DNA from 2 places in the Exiguobacterium sp. s141 genome. Region 1 is predicted to be linked to the other one. Evidence: a T-box and tRNA genes for the amino acid it is inferred to sense, from the RefSeq annotation. Region 1 holds a T-box; the other holds one or more tRNA genes.
What was found. A T-box is a leader RNA that pairs with one kind of tRNA and senses whether it is charged. The one in region 1 lies ahead of KNP74_RS05640 (valine--tRNA ligase), so its partner is inferred to be a tRNA-Val.
Positions count from the first base shown of each region.

Region 2: it encodes a tRNA-Val, which carries the amino acid that the T-box ahead of KNP74_RS05640 (valine--tRNA ligase) is inferred to sense. The anticodon was not compared.

Region 1 is NZ_JACSLJ010000002.1:217,557-220,969, reverse strand. Features, by position in the region: gene KNP74_RS05640 (valine--tRNA ligase) at 1-1,827, opposite strand, end outside; T-box leader at 1,883-2,103, opposite strand; gene hemL (glutamate-1-semialdehyde 2,1-aminomutase) at 2,151-3,413, opposite strand, start outside.
Region 2 is NZ_JACSLJ010000004.1:125,579-128,991, forward strand. Features, by position in the region: gene yidD (membrane protein insertion efficiency factor YidD) at 1-79, opposite strand, end outside; gene KNP74_RS10635 (pyrroline-5-carboxylate reductase family protein) at 285-1,067, shown strand; gene KNP74_RS10640 (DUF554 domain-containing protein) at 1,104-1,808, opposite strand; tRNA gene KNP74_RS10645 (tRNA-Val) at 1,967-2,039, opposite strand; gene KNP74_RS10650 (GNAT family N-acetyltransferase) at 2,125-2,682, opposite strand; gene KNP74_RS10655 (DMT family transporter) at 2,750-3,064, opposite strand; gene KNP74_RS10660 (DMT family transporter) at 3,061-3,405, opposite strand; gene KNP74_RS10665 (TetR/AcrR family transcriptional regulator) at 3,402-3,413, opposite strand, start outside.

The DNA.
Region 1 (3,413 bases):
GAGCGTCTTCTCACCTGACAAATCGATATCCTCATACTTCATGCCGTCCATGTTCATGAGGGCGAAACGGCTCGCGTTCCAAATCTTGTTCGCGAAGTTCCATGTCGATTCGATCTTCTCCCAATAGAAGCGAAGGTCGTTCCCTGGTGTCGATCCTGTAAGGAGGAACCAGCGGAGCGAGTCCGCGCCGTATTGGTCGATGACTTCCATCGGGTCGACGCCGTTTCCGAGCGATTTCGACATTTTGCGGCCTTCCGAGTCGCGGATGAGACCGTGGATGAGCACGTCGTTGAACGGCTGCTTCCCAGTGAACTCGAGCGATTGGAAGATCATGCGCGATACCCAGAAGAAGATGATGTCGTAACCCGTGACGAGCGCGCTCGTCGGGAAGTAACGTTTGAAGTCTGCTGAGTCCGTGTCCGGCCAGCCCATCGTCGAGAACGGCCAGAGCGCTGACGAGAACCATGTGTCGAGCACGTCTTCGTCTTGGTGCCAGTTCTCACTGTCAACCGGTGCTTCTTTCCCTACATAGATCTCTCCTGTCTCGTTGTGGTACCAAGCCGGGATGCGGTGGCCCCACCAGAGTTGACGGCTGATACACCAATCGCGGATGTTCTCCATCCAACGGAGGTATGTGCCTTCGAACCGCTCTGGGACGAAGTTGACTTTCGTATCGTCATGTCCTTGAGCTTCGAGCGCTGCTTTCGCGAGCGGCTCCATGTCGACGAACCACTGTTTCGAAAGATACGGCTCGATGACTGCGCCTGAACGTTCCGAGTGGCCGACCGAGTGCGTGTGCGGCTCGATCTTGACGAGCGTGCCGTCCGCTTCCAAATCTTTCACGAGTTGCTTGCGGCATTCGAAGCGGTCGAGCCCTTCGTACTTGCCGGCGTTCTCGTTCATCTTGCCGCCTTCATCCATGACGAGGATGCGCGGGAGCTCGTGGCGGTTCCCGATCTCAAAGTCGTTCGGGTCGTGCGCCGGTGTGATCTTGACGCAACCTGTACCGAACTCCATGTCGACGTAGTCGTCGGCAACGATCGGGATCTCACGGTTCATGACCGGAAGCATGATCGTCTTGCCGACGAGGTGCGCGTAACGCTCATCTTTCGGGTTGACGGCAACGGCCGTATCGCCGAGCATCGTCTCTGGACGCGTCGTCGCGATCTCGATGTGGCCTGAGCCGTCAGCGAGCGGATACTTCATGTGGTAGAATGCGCCTTCGACTTCTTGATAGATAACTTCGATATCCGAGACGGCTGTCTTTTGCGCCGGGTCCCAGTTGACGATATACTCGCCACGGTAAATCAAGCCCTTCTCATAGAGACGGACGAATACTTCTTGGACCGCTTTCGAGAGTCCTTCGTCGAGCGTGAAACGCTCACGTGAGTAGTCGAGACCGAGACCAAGTTTTGACCACTGGGCACGGATTGTGTCCGCGTACTCGTCTTTCCATTCCCACGTCTTCTCGAGGAACTTCTCGCGTCCGAGGTCGTAACGCATGATGCCGTCTTCACGGAGTTTCTGTTCGACTTTCGCTTGCGTCGCGATACCGGCGTGATCCATCCCTGGGAGCCAGAGGACGTCATAGCCTTGCATACGCTTGAGGCGCGTCAATAAGTCTTGGAGCGTCGTGTCCCATGCGTGTCCGAGGTGAAGTTTCCCTGTTACGTTCGGTGGCGGGATGACGATCGTGTACGGCTGTTTTGAATCGTCCTCGTCTGCTTTGAATACGTCGTTCTCTAACCAGTAGTCATACCATTTCGCTTCCGTCGCACTTGGATCGTACTTCGTCGGCATGGTGATTTCGTTTGTCTCGTTGGCCATATGCCCAACCTCCTCTAATAATGTGGACAAAAAAACGGCTACTCTCGTCCTTAACGCTAAGGACGAAAGAAGCCGTATCTTCCGCGGTACCACCTTAGTTCGCCAACAGGTGGCGCCCTCAAAATCGAATAACGGTCGATGGACCGGACCTTCCTACTTCGTTCAAAAGGTCAGCTCCGAGGCGACTTCCGCACCATCCTTCGCGGCCTCGCACCAAGTGGCCGCGTCTCTGAAAAAGGATGTCGATTGCGTACTATTCCTCATCGTAGCTTTTAATCGTATCTGTTAAACAATTGTAGCGACAGAAGATGTTTCCGTCAAGATTACAATGAAAACTCTTGTTGCAGCTCTTTGAACGTCGCGTCGACCGCTGCGAGCGTCAAGTCGATGTCTTCGTCCGTGTGCACGGTCGAGAGGAATAAGCCTTCGAACTGTGACGGTGGCAAGAACACGCCGCGCGCCGCCATCTTCTGATAGTAAGCGCGGAACAAGTCGAGGTTCGCCGTCTTCGCCTTCTCGAAGTTCGTTACTTTCTCGTTCGTGAAGAAGAATCCGAACATCGATCCGGCCCGGTTTGTGTCGTGCGGGATGTTATACTTTTCGGCCGCTTTCGTGTAGCCTTCGGCGAGACGGTCCGCTTTGCGTTCGAACTCGGCGTAGTGCTCAGGCTTGAGTTGCGACAGCGTCGTGTAGCCGGCGATCATCGCGAGCGGGTTCCCCGAGAGCGTCCCCGCCTGGTAAATCGGTCCTTGCGGCGCGATTTTTTCCATGATCTCGCGTTTCCCGCCATAGGCACCGACCGGAAGGCCGCCGCCGATGACTTTTCCGAGGCACGTCAAATCCGGCGTCACGCCGAAGTAACCTTGGGCACAGTTGTAGCCGACCCGGAACCCGGTCATGACCTCGTCAAAGATGAGGAGCGCGCCGTATTGTTCCGTGATCTCGCGGAGTCCTTCAAGGAATCCAGGTTGCGGTGGCACGAAGCCCATGTTGCCGGCCGCCGGTTCGACGATGACCCCAGCGATGTCGTCGCCGAACTTCTCGAACGCGACGCGGAGGGCATCCAAGTCGTTGTACGGCACCGTGAGCGTCTGGCTCGCCAAGTCTTTCGGCACGCCCGGTGAGTCCGGGAGACCGAGCGTCGCGACGCCCGAACCGGCCTTGATGAGGAGCGAGTCGCCGTGACCGTGGTAGCAGCCTTCGAACTTCAAGATTTTCGTCTTGCCCGTGTAGCCGCGTGCGAGGCGAAGTGCCGCCATCGTCGCTTCCGTACCCGAGTTGACCATGCGCACCATCTCGATCGATGGGACGCGCTCGATGACGAGCTCGGCCATTTTCGTCTCAAGCTCGGTCGGCGTCCCGAACGTCCAGCCTTTCTCGGCTTGCTCTTGAATCGCCTTCGTGACGACCTGGTCACGGTGGCCGAGGATGAGTGGTCCCCATGAGAGGACGTAATCGATATATTCGTTGCCATCGATGTCGTAGACGCGTGATCCTTCACCGCGTTCAGCGAAGATTGGCGTCATGCCGACTGATTTATAGGCACGGACCGGGCTGTTCACCCCGCCCGGCATGAGCGGACGTGC
Region 2 (3,413 bases), on a different contig from region 1:
AAAACCGACACGTCGGTGGTTTCAACGGAGAAATGAAGCGTTGATACCCTTGAATCCCCCGGACTAACACTCGTTTCACGTTTCATCGCCTCCTGATTGATTACTGCCATGATAGCTCGACCGGTTCGACTTGTCATCCGTGACGTCTGCGACAATCCAGTGACAAGACGGTGTCACGTTTTTCCTTTGTTTTACAATTTGAGCACGAGAGGCGCTATTTGACGTATCATTTGTTATGATAGGCAACATGTACACGACCGAATCTATATGAAGAGGTGACGATTATGAATATTTTAATGGTAGGAGCAGGATCGATGAGCGAGTCACTCGTCCGCGGATGGTTAGCCTCAGGCCTGTCTCCTGAACAAATCACGATGACGAACCGGAGTGACCGGACACGTCTTACAGAACTTCACACTGAGCTCGGCGTGCAAATCGTCGACGAAGAGGATGTCAACGCGTATGACATCGTCGTCCTTGCGATGCAACCGGACGGAGTGCTTCCATATGTAAGCTCGAAGACGTGGACCACACCGCTCCTCGTTTCCGTAGCGGCTCATATCGAACCGAGCGAAATTGAAGAGGCGTCAGGTCTCCCTGCCGTCTGCGCGATGCCGAATACGCCAGTGGCTTATCAAAACGGGATGACCGGGCTCTGGTTCGGACCCGAGACCGATGATACGGTCCGTGAAAAGGCGACGGCTTTGTTTGAGCGTGTTGGTCGTACAGCTGTGACTGATGCGAAGACGATGTCGGCCTTTATGGCCGCCGCCGGTTGCAGCCCCGCTTTCTTTTACGAGATTGTCGGGTCGATGACACCGGTCTTGACGGAAGCAGGATTTGACGAAACGACGGCCCGTCAAATCGTCGCCCAAGCGATGAAAGGATCAGCTGAGCTTCTCCTCCATGAGACACGGCCGACGAACGACTTGATCGCAGATGTGGCCGCGCCGGACGGTCCGACCGATCGGGGTGTCGGTGTGCTTCGCTCGCGCGATTTAGCAGACGTCATGGCTTCTGCCCTTCGCGAAAGTGCGAGAGAAGAAGTCGAACAACCGAAGAATTGAAAAAATCCGAGAAACGCATCGCGTCTCTCGGATTTTTTATTGGACGATATGTAAAATCGAGACGATGACCGCGACCATCAAAATCCCCGGCAATAGATTCGCGACGCGAATCCGAGTGATGCCGACCAAATTTAAACCGATCGCGACGATCATGACGCCGCCGGTCGCTGTCATTTCTAAAATAAAGTCATCCATGAGCGATTCCGGGATAAACTTCATGATTTGGATGGCGAGCAAGGCGATTGCTCCTTGGTATAAGAGAACCGGGACGGCCGAGAACATGACCCCAATCCCTAGCGTCGAGCTAAGGACGAGTGCCGTGAAGCCGTCAATCAATCCTTTTGTATAGAGGACATCATGGTCCCCGCGCAATCCACTGTCGAGTGCGCCGATGACGGCCATCGCCCCGATGACGAAGATGAGCGTCGCCGTGATGAAGCCTTCGGCGATACTCGACTTGCTCTTACCGCCGAGTCGGCGTTCCAATTGATAGCCGACCTCGTTCAACTTCTCATCAAGCTTCCACCATTCACCGAGCGCCGCCCCGATGACGAGACTGCCGATGACGATTAAAAAGTTCTCACTCTTCATCCCCATTTGAATCCCCAGCAAGACGACGGCGAGACCGATGGCTGCGGTGACCGTCTCTTTCATTCGTTCGGGGATGCGGTGAAATAAAAGTCCAAGTAATGTGCCAATCACAATCAACGCCGCGTTGACGATTGTTCCGGTTAAGGCCATTGTAATATTCCCCGTTTCTGTATGTAATGAGAGGAATATACCAACTGTTTATGTAGACTGTCAATTGAAAGAAAAACAAAAAAAAGCCACTTCTCGCAAGAAGTGGCGTCGCGGAAACCCACGTTCCTATGGGTTTCGCATCGGGTTTGGCACCCAAGTGATTCTGACTGGGCTCGAACCAGCGACCTCTACCCTGTCAAGGTAGCGCTCTCCCAGCTGAGCTACAGAATCAGGTCGTGTCCTCTCTTAAGGACACTATTAATATATCAAGAAACTAATGCCTTGGCAACTGTTTTTTAAAACTTTTTTACTTTTTTTAACGCGTCATTTTTTCCCGTTTCATATGGCGGCATAACCGCTCTAAATCACCGGCATATACTGAGACGAGCATGCCTTGATATTCAGTGTCACGGTCCCAATGCAATCCGTTCGCTTTCGCGACTCGTTGCGATGGGACGTTATCCGGATGAATCAAGGAAATGATCTCTTTCTCACCTTCTTCGAACGCATGACGCATAAGACGAGCCGCCGCCTCACGTCCGTAGCCCATATGCCAATGCTTCGGCGCCAACCAATATCCGACTTCAAGTTCAATCGTGCCGTCGAGTTCATGGAGCAACGTGCCGGCATGACCGATCGGCTCGTCATTTTCATGCGACATCAATTTAAGCAACCCGGTTTGACGACCCGTCTGATAGCGGGCCAACTGGCGCTCGAACCACTCGATCGTCTGTTCATCCGTATATGGCTTTCCGTCCGGGCTAATAAAACGCATCACGCGCGGATCTTGGAGTAGCGATTTCACGAAATAAAAATCAGCAATCGTGTAAGGTTCGAGTCGTAGACGCTCGGATTGCAGTTTGATATGACTCATCGTCCCCGCCCCTTTCTTTCACAGTCTGAACTATTCAATTCCCGTTTTTATTCGAAGCTAATCCTGATCATGCGACAACTTTCAATCCGATGACGCTTCCGATAATAAGCAATAAGAAGAAGATACGCCACCGGTCCCGGGATTCGTTCAAGTACAGCATGCCGAGCACGACCCCGCCAGCCGCCCCAATCCCGACCCAAATCGAATACGCCAATCCGAGCGGGAGCGTCTCGAGCGAACGCGACAACAAATAAAAGCTTAAGGCAAATGTTCCGACCGACAAGATCGACCATTTAACAATCTGATAGCCTTTTGATTTACCCATCCAAAAGACGGCCATCATCTCAGCAAGACCCGCACCAATCAAAAATACCCAACTCATGCCGACTCACCTCCCGTCACTTGTTTCAGTCCGACCACACCGATCAGAAGCGTGATGATAAAGACGAGCTTCATCCCGGTGAGCGCCTCGTCGAACAAGAGCGCCCCGACGATGACCGTTCCGACGGCTCCGATGCCGGTAAAGACGGCGTACCCCGTCCCGGCCGGTAAGGTGCGGAACGACATCGCCAACAATCCAAAACTCACAATCAATAATAGAATCGTCATCACGCTCGGACCGAGCACCGTGAACCCGTTCGACAGCTTCATCGTCGTCGCCCAAACGATTTCGAGCAGACCGGCGAGCACGAGCCAAACCCAGGCTAGTTGATCTTGTTTCATGTCCAACC